Regions from separate parts of the Kribbella sp. VKM Ac-2571 genome, predicted to be linked through region 2. Evidence: riboswitches for the same ligand, from Rfam matches in the RefSeq annotation. Region 2 holds a riboswitch; each other region holds the start of a gene.
The links. A riboswitch is a leader RNA that binds a small molecule or an ion and turns the genes downstream of it on or off. The one in region 2 is predicted to bind thiamine pyrophosphate.
Positions count from the first base shown of each region.

Region 1: it holds a riboswitch for thiamine pyrophosphate, as region 2 does, so the genes downstream of both, thiC (phosphomethylpyrimidine synthase ThiC) here and EV651_RS07610 (cytosine permease) in region 2, are expected to answer to the same signal.
Region 3: it holds a riboswitch for thiamine pyrophosphate, as region 2 does, so the genes downstream of both, thiS (sulfur carrier protein ThiS) here and EV651_RS07610 (cytosine permease) in region 2, are expected to answer to the same signal.

Region 1 is NZ_SNWS01000010.1:65,748-70,829, reverse strand. It holds gene EV651_RS22340 (RDD family protein) at 1-299, shown strand, start outside; gene EV651_RS22335 (hypothetical protein) at 302-859, opposite strand; gene EV651_RS22330 (transposase) at 856-1,455, opposite strand; gene thiC (phosphomethylpyrimidine synthase ThiC) at 1,596-3,218, opposite strand; TPP riboswitch at 3,209-3,345, opposite strand; gene EV651_RS22320 (1-acyl-sn-glycerol-3-phosphate acyltransferase) at 3,386-4,132, shown strand; gene EV651_RS22315 (hypothetical protein) at 4,258-4,788, shown strand; gene EV651_RS22310 (inorganic phosphate transporter) at 4,876-5,082, opposite strand, start outside.
Region 2 is NZ_SNWS01000003.1:61,921-67,002, reverse strand. It holds gene EV651_RS07625 (DUF3152 domain-containing protein) at 1-383, shown strand, start outside; gene EV651_RS07620 (hypothetical protein) at 414-1,220, shown strand; gene EV651_RS07615 (alpha/beta fold hydrolase) at 1,217-1,876, shown strand; TPP riboswitch at 1,895-2,012, shown strand; gene EV651_RS07610 (cytosine permease) at 2,008-3,333, shown strand; gene EV651_RS07605 (cation:proton antiporter) at 3,272-4,492, opposite strand; gene EV651_RS07600 (anti-sigma factor) at 4,532-4,762, opposite strand; gene EV651_RS07595 (RNA polymerase sigma factor) at 4,759-5,082, opposite strand, start outside.
Region 3 is NZ_SNWS01000011.1:116,508-121,589, reverse strand. It holds gene EV651_RS24105 (DUF6807 family protein) at 1-1,506, shown strand, start outside; gene EV651_RS24100 (thiazole synthase) at 1,481-2,254, opposite strand; gene thiS (sulfur carrier protein ThiS) at 2,257-2,460, opposite strand; TPP riboswitch at 2,451-2,562, opposite strand; gene EV651_RS24090 (DUF5937 family protein) at 2,578-3,534, opposite strand; gene EV651_RS24085 (pyridoxamine 5'-phosphate oxidase family protein) at 3,592-4,011, shown strand; gene EV651_RS24080 (YceI family protein) at 4,043-4,579, shown strand; gene EV651_RS24075 (G5 domain-containing protein) at 4,537-5,067, opposite strand.

The DNA of each region.
Region 1 (5,082 bases), on a different contig from region 2:
AATGGTGGGCGACCATCCTCTTCCTGGTGGGCTGCGTCGCCAGCATCGCGCTCGGCCTGTGGAACCGGGTCTTCCGGCAGGGAAAGTCCGGCCAGAGCGTGGGCAAGAGCGCGCTGAACATCAAGCTGATCGACGCCGTGACCGGAGAGCCGATCGGAGCCGGCCGGTCGTTCCTCCGCGACTTCCTCAGCGGCCTCTTCAACAACGCCTGCTTCCTGAACCTCCTGTGGCCCCTGTGGGACGAGCAGAAGCAGACATGGCACGACAAGGTCGTGAACACCTACGTGGTGCGCACCTGACGTCAGTGCGAGCGGAGGAGACCGGCGCAGGCCACTGCCCACAGCACACTGCTGAAGGTGCCGATGATGAAGCGTTCGGCAACGGCTTGCGGGGTGACCGAGGCAGGCTGATCGGGACTGCGGAGTTCGGGGTACCTGGCCAGTCCCTTGATCGCCAGCACCACAGCGATGCCTTCGGGCCAGCCGGCGACCAGCGAAGCGTAGATGGCCATTCGCTCGAGTGCACCGATCAGCGCGCCGCCTCGCAGTACCTCCCCGGCCTTCTGCGTCGACTGGGCGCGTGTGTTCCCTCGGTCGGCGAGCGCCAGGACGGAGGTCGTCAGCGGCCCGCCCCCTGTCACTGCCAACGCTCCGGCCAGCAGGAGCAGTACGTTCCACCAGCGCTCGGCCCAGCCGGACACGCCATGCCCCGCGAGCAGCAGTACGCCGACAGCGGCGAGGCAGGCCAGCATGAGCCCGCTGATGACGATCTCGAGGGTGGAGCCGGACGACCTGGGCACCCAGGCGAGTACGGCGAGGACCAGGGCGGCACCGGTCAACGACAGGACCAGCGCCGTCACGCAGCTGCCCCGGCACCGAGAAGATCCGCGGCGAGCACCCGTCCGCGCTGTTCCTCGGCGAAGCCCGCGGCCTGGGCACGTTGCGTCACCGCCGACTGGCTGATGCCGAGTTTCACGCCGATCTCCCGCCTTGTGAGTCCTTCGCCCAACAGGTCGGCCACTGCCCAGCCACGGTCACTGCGCCGCCGCAGCACGGACGCCATCAGCCACAGCACCGTCTCCACCTGCTCTGCCCTGCGGGAGTCCGCTCCGACCACGTTCACGTGGTGCTGACTGGACTTCGCCCGCGTCACCGCCTCCCGCGCGAACACGAACGCGTCGCCGCTTCCGGCCCGGGTACTGCGTGGCAGCGGCTCGGTGACCTCACCGACGCCGAGTCCGACGTACCAGTTGTCCGACCGGAGCAGCTCGACGATCACGTCGACGGTCGGACGGGCCTCCGACAGCACGCCCTGCACCTCGTCGCCGGCGGTCCGCTCGAACTTCCGCAGCAGTCCGGTCCGCCGCGGCCGGCGGTTCAGGGAGTTGAGTAGCTCGGGTACGAGATCGCTCGTGCTTCGGCTGCCGCGCTGATCTACCGTGAGAACGAAGACCATGCCCTGCACCTCCTTCCGAACGGGTTAAGGCTACAGTCTTATTCACGTAGAGTGAAGGCCAAAACCTGAATCGGTTCAGCCAGTTACTCCCCGTATCCGGCCCGGAGCCCGATTCGCGCCGGGCCGGACGGGTTTTGTACTCAGTCCGTGATCGGCAGGTAGAGCTTCTGGTCGCCGGCCTTGAAGGTCTCCGACATCTCCGCGAAGCCGGCCTCGATGGCGTCCGCCGACGTCAGGCCGTGTTCCTCGGCGTACGCGCGGATGTCGGCGGTGATCCGCATCGAGCAGAACTTCGGGCCGCACATCGAGCAGAAGTGCGCGGTCTTCGCGGGCTCGGCCGGCAACGTCTCGTCGTGGAACGACCGAGCCGTGTCCGGATCCAGCGAGAGGTTGAACTGGTCCTCCCAGCGGAACTCGAACCTTGCCTTGGACAACGTGTCGTCCCAGGCCTGCGCGCCCGGATGCCCCTTGGCCAGATCGGCCGCGTGGGCGGCGATCTTGTAGGTGATCACGCCGGTCTTCACGTCATCACGATCGGGCAGGCCGAGATGCTCCTTGGGCGTGACATAGCAGAGCATCGCCGTACCCAGCCAGCCGATCTGGGCCGCGCCGATCGCCGACGTGATGTGGTCGTACGCCGGTGCCACATCAGTTGCCAACGGCCCCAACGTGTAGAACGGCGCCTCCCCGCACAGCTCCTCCTCGAGCCGGACGTTCTCGGCGATCTTGTGCATCGGCACGTGTCCGGGGCCCTCGATCATCACCTGTACGTCGTGCTCCCAGGCGATCCGGGTCAGCTCCCCCAACGTCCGCAACTCGGCGAACTGCGCCTCGTCGTTGGCGTCCGAGATACAGCCCGGCCGCAAACCGTCCCCGAGCGAGAACGTCACGTCGTACTCGCGGAGAATCTCGCACAGTTCCGCGAAATGCGTGTAGAGGAAGGACTCCTGGTGGTGCGCCAGGCACCACGCGGCCATGATCGAGCCGCCACGCGACACGATGCCGGTGATCCGCCGCGCGGTCAGCGGCACGTACCGCAGCAGTACGCCGGCGTGCACGGTCATGTAGTCCACACCCTGCTCGCACTGCTCGATCACGGTGTCGCGGTACACCTCCCACGACAGCGCCGCCGGATCGCCCTTGACCTTCTCCAGAGCCTGGTACAGCGGCACCGTCCCGATCGGCACCGGCGAGTTCCGCAGGATCCACTCCCGCGTCTCGTGGATGTTCTTCCCGGTGGACAGGTCCATCACGGTGTCCGCGCCCCACCGGGTCGCCCAGACGAGTTTCTCAACCTCTTCCTCGACCGAGCTGCTGACGGCGGAGTTGCCGATGTTCGCGTTCACCTTCACCAGGAACTTCTTCCCGATGATCATCGGCTCGCTCTCCGGGTGCTGCCGGTTCGCCGGGATCACCGCGCGTCCGCGCGCCACCTCGGCCCGGACGAACTCGGGATCGAGCCCTTCCCGCAGCGCGACGTACCGCATCTCCTCGGTGATCACCCCGGCCCGCGCGTGCCCGAGCTGGGTCCGCGACTCGCGCCCGGCGATCCACTCGCGCCGCAACGCGGGAAGACCGGCCTGGACGTCGATCCGCGCCGACGCGTCGGTGTACGGACCGGACGTGTCGTACAGGTCGAAGTGCTCGCCGTTGGTGAGATTCACGCGGCGCGCCGGTACCCCGAGCTCTCCGCGATAGATCTTCTCCGAGCCCGAGATCGGGCCCGTGGTGACGGCCGGGCGGATCGTGCTGACATTCACCATGCTGCTGCTCCCTACGCCGGAATTACCCGGACAGGTTCGGCGGTCGGCGGCGCCGGGTTCCAGTGTTTGATTCCTGGCCCAGCCGCCCTCTCAGCCCACTACGGTGCGAGCTCCCGCGATCTCCAGTTGTCACCGCACACCCTAGACGAAGCCTGTAAGTTCTAGAGATGCGAGATCTTGTGTACCCGCCCGTCGTCGCTTTCGCGAAGACCGCGTTCAAGGTGCTGGACCTGAAGATCCGCCTGACCGGCGCCGAGAACGTGCCGCGGACCGGCGGGGCATTGATCGCGCTCAACCACATCAGCTACGTCGACTTCATCCTCGGCGGGTACGGCGCACTTCCGGCCAAGCGGCTCGTCCGGTTCATGGCGAAGGAGGTGCTGTTCCGCAACCGGTACTCCGGCCCGTTGATGCGCGGAATGCATCACATCCCGGTGGACCGGGACGCGGGTGCCGCGTCGTACCAGCACGCCCTGGACCATCTCGCCGCGGGCGAGGTCGTCGGTGTGTTCCCGGAGGCGACGATCAGCCGGTCGTTCGAGCTCAAGGAGTTCAAGTCCGGCACGGTGCGGATGGCGGCGGAGGCCGGCGTACCGGTGCTGCCGATGATCCTGTGGGGCACGCAGCGGATGTTCACCAAGGACCACCCGCGCGACTTCACCCGGCACCGGCCGATCTCGATCAGCATCGGCGCGCCGATCACCGTGACGCGTGACGACGACCCGGCCGAGGCGACCGCGCACCTGCGGTCCACGATGGCCGGGATGCTGGACGAGACGATCCGCGCCTACCCCGAACAACCGGCCGGTGCCTGGTGGTTGCCGGCCGCGTACGGCGGCAGCGCGCCGACTCCCGAGGAGGCCCAACGGCTGGACGCCGAGGAACTCGCCCGGCGGGCAGCGAAACGTCAGTAGACCGGACCAGACCTTGACCCTCGGGCAGTTACGAGGGTACGAAGTCTGTCGTTGACGGAACAGGAACCTGGGGGGTCCCTGTACGGCGGGCGGCTGCGGTGGCTCGCGTACTAGAGCTTGCGGGGATGGTTTTGTTCGATTCATCGGAAGAACTGCACTTGTTCGACCCGGGGGCGCTGACACCCGCCCCGCACGTGTCCGAGCACATCCCGGATGCCGGGGCGTTCTTCGTCGACTGGGCGACCCGCGGGCTGTCCGCGGAGCGCGCCCGGGAGATCGAGTCGGCAGTGAACGGCCGGCGCAACCAGAACGGCTGGTTCCCGCTCGAGTCGCTGGACACCATCGGTCGCAAGGGTTTCTGGCGTGGCCCACTGACCTACCTGGCCCGGATGACGGCCGACGACACGCGGATCGTGCAGGAGTGGGCCACGGACGGCCTCGGCGGCAACCAGTCGAACCGCATCGAGGCGACCGTCGACCACCTGCTCCACCAGCAGGGCCACGCGGCCGCGGCCACCTGGGCGGTCGCCGTCCGCCCACGCACGTACCTGGACCCAGAGGTCCTCGGCGACCGCCTCCTGGCCGCCTGGGAGTACAACCTCGGCTCCATCCGCGCCAAGGACGTAGCCAAGTCCGTACGCCGCTGGAACCGCTAGAGGCGTCTTCAGGCTGCTGTACGGCGGGCAGCCGCCAGACCGCCCGTCGTACAGCTCAATGGAACTGCGGAATGAACCGGTTCGGACTTACTCGAGGATCAGGTGGGCGAGGCCGTAGACGGCGGCGGCGACGATGCCGGCGGCGGGGATGGTGAGGATCCAGGCGGTGACGATGCCCTTGGCGACGCCCCAGCGGACGGCGGACAGGCGCTTGGTGGCGCCGGCGCCCATCACCGCGGAGGTGATCGTGTGGGTGGTGGAGACCGGGGCGTGCAGGCCGATCGCCATCACGTA
Region 2 (5,082 bases):
CGGACCCGCGCGGCTGGCAGGCGGTGCACGAGGTGAATTTCGAGCGGACGGACAGCGTCGACGCCGACCTCCGGATCATCCTCGCGACGCCGACCCTGACCGACAAGCTGTGCCTGCCGCTCGACACCGGCGGTGAGGTCTCCTGCCGCGTCGAGGACCGCGTCGTGCTCAACGCGAAGCGGTGGCTCTACGCGATCCCGGCGTACAACGGGCAGGTCGACCTCTACCGCAGCTATCTGGTCAACCACGAGGTCGGGCACGCGCTCGGCCACGGGCACTCGACCTGCACGACCCCGAAGACCCCCGCGCCGGTGATGATGCAGCAGACCAAGGGTCTGGCCGGCTGCCTGCCGAACGCCTGGCCGACGATCAAGGCCACCTGAGAAACTGGGTACGACGGGAGGGAGCAGACGATGTCATCACAGGACTTCCCGACGTACGGCAGGGACGAGCAGCCCGAGCAGCAGGGGTCCGGCGAGGAGCATCACTACGCGCCACCAACGCCGTACGGCGGCGGCACGTACGGCGCTGGTCAGCCCACCCCGCCGGAGCAGTTCCCGTATGCGCAGCCGCAGGCCTACGGAGCGCAGCCACCGCCGCAGGGCAACCCGACGTACCACCAGCCCCCGGCCTACCGTCCCGGTGCACCGTACGGCACCCCGGCGAGCCCGCAACCGCACGAGCTCCCGACGTACGGCCGCGAGGAGCACTCGCGCGACCCACGTGCCGCCCGGGTCGTCGGCCTGGCCGGGTTCATCGCCGCCATCTACGGGCTGCTGGTCGTCTCCGTGCAGCGCGTCGCCCTCCGTGAGATCTCGCAGGCGCCCGGCTCGCCGCTCAATCACCCGCTCCGCACGGATGTGCTCGACGCGATCGGCCAGCTGCTGCTCGTGGTCGTCGGCACTGCCGCGCTGGTGATGTGGATCCGCGACGTGCTGGCCCGCCACAAGGTCGGTCGCCGGCCTGACCCGGCCGAGCTGGCCGGTCTGCTCCTGGTCGCAGTGTCCGTCGTCCCGATCCTGGTCTGGCTGCTCATGGTGTTGTCCACAGGCCTCGGTGCCAGCGACGATGCGGTCCACCGGCTGCCCACGGCGTACGGCTGGGGTGGTTTCGGCCTGCTGATCCTGGCCGTCGGCCTCTTCCTCGGGTACCGAGAGCTCAAGCCCGACGTACCGAACCCGGTCGTCAAAGGCGCTCCTGCCAAGGCTCCCTGGGAGTGAACGCACCTGTAGTCCTCGTGCCCGGCCTAGGCCTCGGCCCGGAGTCGTACGCGCAGACGGTTGAGCACCTCATCACGCCGTACCACGTGGTCACTCTGCCCGGGTACGGCGAACCGGCCGGCACCCGTGAGGACCTGCACCCCCGTGCCCTCGCAGTAGCGCTGGCCGAGAAGATCCGCGAGCGGTCCGTGCTCGTCGGCCACTCGGCGAGCTGTCAGATCGTCGTCGAGCTGGCGGTCCGCTACGCCGAGCTGGCCCACGCGCTCGTGCTCGCCGCCCCGACCGGCGACATCCGGCTCTCGAGTTGGGTCGACCGCGCGGTCCGGCTCGTCGGCTCCGCCATCCCGGACGCGCCGAAGCTGGTCCGGATCAGTCCGCAATACGCCCGTACGACGCTGCCGTCGATCGCCCGCGCCGGCGAGGCGTCGAGACACCACGACCTGGCCGCAATCATGTCCCACGTGCAAGCGCCGGTGGTCCTCGTCCGCGGCCGGCACGACCTGCTGTGTACGGCGGAATGGGTCGAACGGCTCGCGGAACTCAGCCACGGCGAGGCCCGCACGCTGGACTCCGGGGCGCACATGCCGGTCATCACGAACGGCCCCGAGCTGGCCGCTCTCATAGAACGAGCGGCCGCTCTTCCGCACAGTAGCTGACGAGTTAGACTCATCAGCACAAACCTATGCGGGAGCTCGCACCGAGGACGCGCGGGCTGAGAGGGCGACAGCTGGGTCGCCGACCGCCTGAACCTGACCGGGTAATGCCGGCGTAGGGAGTGGGGTCGCTCATGACCGACACAGCTGTTCGTCCTGCCAGTACTACCGAGGCGCCGCTCGTCCTCACCACCGATGCGCCGCGCACGCTCGGCTTCTTCGACCAGTTCACGCTCTGGGGCAACTTCGGCATCTCGCTGTTCGGCCCGGTGACCGGTGCGCTCGTGGCGGCGTACACCGGCTCGCTCTGGCAGGGGCTGCTCGCCGTGGTCGTCGGCTGTGGCATCGGCGCGTTGGTGCTCGGCGGTGCCGCCGTGTTCGGGTCGCACACCGGTGCGCCCGCGATGGCGAGTCTGCGCGGTCTGTTCGGCCGCCGCGGCTCGATCGCGCCGACCGTGCTGAACATCGCGCAGAACGTCGGCTGGGCGACGATGGAGATCATCGTGATCTCGCAGGCCGCGGTCGCGGTCACGAGTGAGCGGTGGCGCTGGGTGTTCGTCGTACTGGCCGGAATCATCGCCACCGCGATGGCGGTCCGTCCGCTCGGCAGCGTGAAGATCCTGCGGAAGTTCATGGTCTGGCTGGTGCTGCTCGCGTCGGTGTACCTGTTCGTGCAGGTGCTCAGCAAGCCGGTGCACGCCCTGCCTCAGGACAGCGTGTTCGGCTTCTGGCCGGCGGTCGACCTGGCCGCTGCCGGTGTCGTGTCGTTCGCACCACTGGCCGCGGACTACACGCGGCACTCGCGGACCAACAAGGCCGCGTTCTCCGGGTCCGCACTCGGCTACGGCCTGGCGGCGATCGGGTACTACGCGCTCGGTGTCGTCGCTGTGGCAACGCTGCAGACCAACAGCGACGACGTGATCACCGCACTGGTCACACTGCCCGCGGGTGCGGTCGCGCTGCTCGTACTGCTGGTGGACGAGGTCGACGAGGCGTACGCGAACGTCTACTCGACCACGCAGTCCGCACACAATCTGATCGGCCACGTCGACCGCCGCTGGATCTCGGTGGCGATCGGCGTGATCGCCACCGGTATCGCGCTGTTCATCGACCTGGGCAACTACACCCAGTTCCTGTACCTGATCGGCTCGGTCTTCATCCCGCTGTTCGCGGTCGCGATCGCGGACTTCTTCGTGGTCAGCAAGATGAAGTGGGACGTCTCCGGTACTGCGAAGTTCCGCTGGCAACCCACCGTCGCGTGGCTGATCGGCTTCGTCGCATACCAGTTGGTGAACCCCGGCACCGTCTCCGGCTGGTCCCCGTTCTGGACGAACGTCCAGCAGGCCCTCTTCAACGACCACCCCGTCCCCACCTGGCTCGGCGCGACGTACACCTCGATCATCGTCTCGATGCTGGCCGCCGTGCTCCTCGGCCGGATCGGCCGCCGGCAGCCTGCCTGAGCAGGACCAGCGCAACCGCCGGGAACAGCAGCACCGACAACAGCCCGGCACAGACGAGAGCGGCGGCGGTGACCGGTGTCATCAGACCGGTTGCCACGCCGATCTGCGTCGCGGTCACGATGAACGGCAGCGACGTCGCCTGCAGCAGCGCGGTCGCCGCCGTCGCGCGAGCTCCGAGAGTTCGCACCGCGAGGTACGCCGGTACTCCGCGAACCGCTAGCAGTGCTAGCAGGAACAGCGGCACGCGCACGAGCGCGGCCGGGTCGTCGAGCAGCCCGCGCAGGTCGAGCCGGAGCCCGCTCGTCACGAAGAACACCGGAATCAGGAACCCGTACCCCAACGCCTCCAGCTTGACCCGGAAGCGTGGATGCGACGTGGCGTCCCGGTCGACCAGCCCGACCACCGCACCGGCCAGGAACGCGCCGAGGATCGTCTCCAACCCGAACTGCTCAGCCAGCGCGACGAACGCGACCAACAGCACCACGGCGGCTCGGACCCGAATCTCCGCGGTGGTGTCCTGTAACCGCAGCAGCACGCCACCGAGTCGCTGCGACCGTCCAGCGGAGGCGACCACCAGACCCGTGACAACCACGAGCAGAGCGAACAGGCCCACCATGACCAGTCGCTCACCCGCGCTGCCACCTTCGGTCGAGAAAACGAGTGACAGCACCAGTACGGCAGCGAAGTCGGCGACCGATGCTGCCGCAATGGTGAACTGCCCGACAACTCCCTCGGCCTTGTCCGCGTCCTTGAGTACCGGCACGACTAGACCCAACGAGGTCGCGGACAACGTGACTGCCAGCAGGAGTGCGCTGTGCACCCAGCCGACTGCGGAAAACCCGAAGCCGACCAGCCCACCCAGCAGCAGCGTCACCAGGTAGCCCAGTACCGCCAGCCGCAACACCTGTCCGCGCAGCCGGTGCACGTCGATCTCCAGGCCGGCCAGGAACAGCAGAAAGCCCAGCCCCAACAGCGAGACGATCTGCAGCGGCAGATCGATGTCGACCAGGCCGAGTCCATGCGGCCCCAGCACGATCCCGGCCACGATTTCCAGCACGACGGCCGGCACCCGGAGGCGCGGAGCGAGCCCGAGCAGCAGCGGTGCGAGCAGCGCGATCAGAGTAACCGCGAACAGGTTGGTGAACTGCACATCCGGCATACGCGTTCAGTGCCGTCGACGCGGCCGGACGTTACGCGGTCAATCGCGCGGGAAGGTGCGGAAGGCGTCCATCAAGCGGTTGCGGGTCTCGTCGGAGAGGTTCCCGGGTTCCACCTGCCCGACCTCGGCGGCCGTCCGACGGATCTGCTCGACGTAGATCTCGCAGCCGTCGCAGAGCGCCAGATGCTCGACGAATCGCTGCTCGGTCGCCGCATCCAACGCGCCGTCGAGATAGGCGGTGACGAGCTCGACCACTTCCGCACACGTCATGACTCAACTCCGGCGGTGGTGAAGTAGCCCTCCAGCCGGCCGCGAACGGCTGCCCGGGCCCGGTGCAGCAGGACTCGCTCGTTGGCCATGGAGATCTCCAGCAACGCGCACACGTCTTCCGCGGCGTGTCCGTCGATGTCTCGCAACGTCAGCACCACCTGCTGCCGGATCGGCAGGCTGTCGATCGCGGCCGCCACCGTCGCCCGGACCTCGTGGGCGAGGACCTCGCTCTCGGTCGTCGGCCAGCGGTCCGGAAACGCACGCCAACCGCCCGGGTACTGCTCGTGGGCGCCGCGGAAGCGCTCCGGATCGACCGTCGG
Region 3 (5,082 bases), on a different contig from region 2:
GCCCGGCGGCGCTGCGACGCGCTGATCATGGTCTCGCCGCGGATCGACGAGGAGGGGCTGCTCGAACTCCTGCCCCAGGTGCAGCCGGTGATCCTGGTCAACCGCCAAGGGCCGGCGGAGGTGACGTCGGTGGTGGTCGACTACGGTCGCGCCGTACGGATCGTCGTCGATCACCTGGTCGGTCTCGGCCACAGGCGGCTCGCGTTCCTGTCCGGTCCGGCGGCGAGCACGTCCAACGTGCTGCGGCTGCAGGCGCTCGCGGTCGCCGAGCGGGAGATCCCGGGGCTGGAGCTCGTCCGGCTCGAGTGCGGCCGGTCGATCGAGGACGGGTACGCCGCGGTGGAGCGGGTGCTCGAATCGCAGGTCACCGCGGTCGTCGCGTTCAACGATCTGGTGGCGTTCGGGCTGCTCGCGCGGCTCAACGAGGTCGGGGTCGCCGTACCGGCCGATCTGTCGGTGGCCGGGATGGACGACATCGGGCTCGCGCGCTTCGCCGTACCGTCGCTGACGACTGTGCGGGTGCCGCAGAAGGACCTCGGCGAACTGGCGTGGCAGCGGTTGCACGCGTCGGTCACGGGGCTTCCGGACGAGGTGGGCGGCGTACCCGAGCTGCGGTTGGCGGTGCGGGCGAGTACGGGGCCGGTGCCGCAGGAGCCGCGCTCCGACGCGTCAGCTGATCAGGTCGGGTGGCAGCAGCAGGGGGACATCTTCGCGCTCGGGAGCTCGGCGGGGTTGCTCGCGCGGTACGAGTTCGGACGGCGCATGCCCCAGGTCCACGCGCCACGTCCTTATCTGCACCCGGTCCGGACGCTCGGCGGCCACCCGCTGACCGAGGTCACCCCGGTCGACCATCGGCATCACTACGGCGTCTCGCTCGCCGTCGCGCAGGTCAACGGCACCTCGCACTGGGGCGGCCGGACGTACGTCCGCGGTCAGGGCCCGACCCTCCTCACGAACCACGGTCAGCAACGCAGCCGCGGCGTAACCGTCAACGACCGCGAGCTGGTCGACGACATCACCTGGTACGACGAGCAAGGGCGGCCGCAACTCGTCGAACGCCGGCGCCTGTTCGGGGATCTCGCGTTCGGTGGCTGGCGGCTCGACTGGCGCAGCGTCCTCACCGCCCGCTACGGCTCGATCCGGATCGAGAGCCCGGCCACCAACGGTCGCGAGGGAGCGGCGTACGGCGGTCTCTTCTGGCGACTGCCTGCCGCGGAGACGACGGTGCTCAGCGCCGACGGCGAAGGGCTGAATGCCGCCTTCGGGTCTTGTAGCCCGTGGCTCGCGTTCGTCCAAGGCGATGTCAGCCTGCTGTTGCTGCAGCCGGACGAGGTCTGGCCGTGGTTCTTGCGATCCGAGGAGTACGTCGGCGCGTGCCCGGCGCTCGCGTGGGAGCAGCCGTTGGTGCTGCAACCCAACCAGGACCTGACGTTGTCGCTCACCGCGCTCCTGCTGGACCGGGCGGTCGACGCGGCCGAGGCTAGAACGTTGGCAGGCCGGTTGTAGGCGACGACGCCAGCGCCGACTGCCATCTCTTCGGCACCCGGCCGGCGAGACGTGCGTTCCGGCCGGCCGAGACGGCGTCGCGCATCGCGGCGGCCATCAGAGCGGGCTTCTCCGCACGGGTCACCGGGGTCGCGAGCATGACCGCGTCGCATCCGAGTTCCATCGCCAGCGCGGCGTCACTCGCCGTACCGATGCCCGCATCCACGATCACCGGAACGTTCGCCGCCTCGGCGATCAGCGCGATGTTGTGCGGGTTGCGGATCCCGAGCGCCGAACCGATGGGTGCGGCCAACGGCATCACGGCCGCGCAACCGGCCTGCTCGAGGCGGCGGGCGAGGATCGGGTCGTCGTTCGTGTACGGCAGCACCGTGAAACCGTCGGCCACCAACGCCTCCACGGCATCGAGCAGCTCGAACGGGTCCGGCAGCAGCAGGTGGTCGTCGGCAACGACCTCGACCTTGATCAGGTCGGTCCCGAGCGCCTCGCGGGCCAGCTTGGCGGTCAGCACGGCCTCGGCCGCGGTGTGGCAGCCGGCCGTGTTCGGCAGTACGTCGATGCCGTGCTTCTTCAGGACGTCGAGCACCGAGCCTTCGTGACCGGTGCCGAGCCGGCGCATCGCGACCGTGGTCAGTTGGGTGCCGGAGGCAATCAATGCCTCCTCCATCACTTCCAGGTTGGCCGAACCGCCGGTCCCCATGATGAGGCGCGACGTGTACGTGCGCCCGCCCAGCTCCAGTGGATCATCCATGGTCAGCCTCCCTGCGTCGCGCTGACGATCTCGACCCGGTCGCCCGGTCGCAGGGTGGTCTGCGCCCATTCGGCCTTGGTCAGCACGTTCTGATTCACCGCGACCGCGATCCCGGTGGAGCGATCGGAGTACTCCGCGATCAACTCAGCCACCGACTTGCCCGGCGGTACGTCGACCGCCGTACCGTTCACCCAGACGGATTCCATCGCTTCCTCCCTACGCCGGAATTACCCGATTCAGGTTCAGCGGTCGGTGACGGTCCGGTCACCCTCTCAGCCCACTTCCTGCGAGCTCCCGCGGACGCTTCGACTATAGCTGACAGCTCAATCGACGGCTGTCCCGGTCAAGAGGGCCGCGAGCTCCGTCGGGCGGTAGAGGACCTGTTTGCCGGTGCGTTGCGGTTCGACGAGGCCGGTACGGCGCAGTAGTTGCAGGTGCTGGCTCACCGCGGACGGCGTCACCTTCAGTTCGCCGGCCAGGTCGGTCGTCGTACGGGGATAGGTGAGGAGCGCGAGGATGTGCGCTCTCGGCGTACCGATCAATTGCGCGAGGTCGTGGCGCGACGGTGGCTCGACGACGGACCACAGGTTGGCCTGACTGCGTGGCGGGTAGCCGAGCAGCGGTTCGGCGCCGGGGTCGAACGGGATGACGGCGTGCGGTCCGAACAGGGTCGGCTGCAGTACGAGCCCGCGACCATCGACGTGTTCGGTGCGGCTCTGCTCGGCTACGCGGTCGACCTTGAGCAGGCCATCGGCGTACGTGATTGCCGGGCCCAGTCCGTTGAGCATCGCGCCCGTCCCTTGCTGGGTGACGACGTGGCCGCGGTAGCTGATGTCGGCGGAGAGGAGGGTGCGCATGCGGCTCCAGTACGGCGCCATTACAGCGTCCCAGTACTCGCTGAGTGCCTCGACCACCTTGTCCACGGTCAGCTCTCCTGGCAGCTCGCCGTTGACCGCTACCAGCTGGCGCTCGAAGGTTTCGGGGTTGACGGTCGCGATCAGGTTGAGCTCGTCGGAGAGCTGGGTGAGCGGCGAGGTCGGTCGTGGCGTCAGGAAGTCCGGACTGCCCATGGTGTCGTTGACGAGCCAGCGCAGTACGGACCAATCCAGGGCAGCGACCTGCGGCTGTACGGTGCGAACCCAGCCGAGCTGCAGCGGGAAGCGGCCGGGATCCCGGAGCGCCCGCAACGACAGCACCATCTCGGCCACCGGCGACACCGCGAACCGCACGTCGGCCAGATCCTGCGAGTTCAGGACGTAGGTGAGCACGGCGCCTCGCATTCAGTCACGACACGAAGTATGGCGGAATTGTCGGTGGCTGGTGGGAGCGTGGTTTCCATGGGATTTCGAGCGATGGACGACGACGAAATTGCAGAGTTCCTGGCGCAGCCGCTGGTGGCCGTGCTGGCGGTCGACGAACCGGGCTGGTCGCCGCATGTGACGCCGGTGTGGTTCCGCCACCTGCCCGACGACAACAGATTCCAGGTGATGACGCCGGCCAAGTCGAAGAAGACCAGACTGCACCGGACCGGCACAGGCGAGCTGTCACTCTCGATCCAGACGGTCGACGGGGCGACGGCGAAGTACGTCAACATGCAGGGGGTGGCGCGATTCCTTCCCCTCGACCCCGACCTGCTGAACGCGATGGTGGAGAAGTACCTGCCGGAGGAGAACCGCGCGGCGTACCTGGCCAACCCACCCGAGGACTCGATGTTCGACATCACCCCCCGCCGCATCACCTCAGCCATCATCGACTGACAGTCCACCGCGCTGCCTCGTCGTACCCCGTATGAGCGACTATTACGTACTCGACGGGGAGCGGACCCAGATCGGGTTTGTGGCCGCACACCGCGTGGGCGGCAAGGTCCACGGCCGATTCACGGCCTTCGAGGGCGCGTTCCGAGTGGACAGCGCCAACCCGGCGGCCTCAACCGGCTGGCTGAGCGTCCAGATGGACAGCGTCGACACCGGCAACGACCGCCGCGACGCCCACCTGCGCCGCGACTTCTTCGGTACGCCGACCTACCCGGCGATGACCTTCGTCGCGACCGCCGTCGTACCGACCGGACCCCAACGCGTCGACGTCACCGGCGACCTGACGATCCGGGGCACCACCCACCCCGTCACCATCCCCTTCGCCCTCACCGAAAGCCCCAACCAACTGGTTTTGAAGGCGTCCCACCCCATCAACCGCCACACCTGGAACGCCAACGCGAACCGTCTGACGACAGCCCTGATCCAGCCCGACGTAGCCCTGGCCCTGTCCCTCACCGCCACCCGGACCTACTCGCAGGCGATCCCGTCGTGGTCGGCGTCGAGGCGGTAGATGTCGGAGCCGATGACGTCGATCGGTCCGTCGACGTACTCAGGCCCGTTCCCACTCCCGCCCGAGCAATCAACGTCACTGGCGATCGGAACGCAACCGGAGTAGTTCGGGTCGCACCCACCAGACTGCTCCGGCGCCTCGACCTTCGTACCCACCGCGGTCACCTGCGAACGCGGCTCCTTCGCAACCTCCTGCCGAAGCAGCCGCTTCGCCGTCTGTACGCCGTTCACGTAGGTCACCCGATACACGAGCCGCCGCGTCCCGTCGACCCCCGCCGTACGGATCGTCCGCTCACCCTTCGCCAACGAGTCATCCGTCACCGTCTTCTTCTTGAACGGAATCACCCGAACCTCCACGACCTCCTTCGCCGTGGTGACACTCGCCTTGGGCGAACGGGACCTCGTCGGCGTCACAACCGGAGCGGATGTCCTGACCGGCGTGGGCGTCACGCTGACCTGCACACTCGCGACCGCAGCCGGCTCACCCATCCCCGACGTACCCCC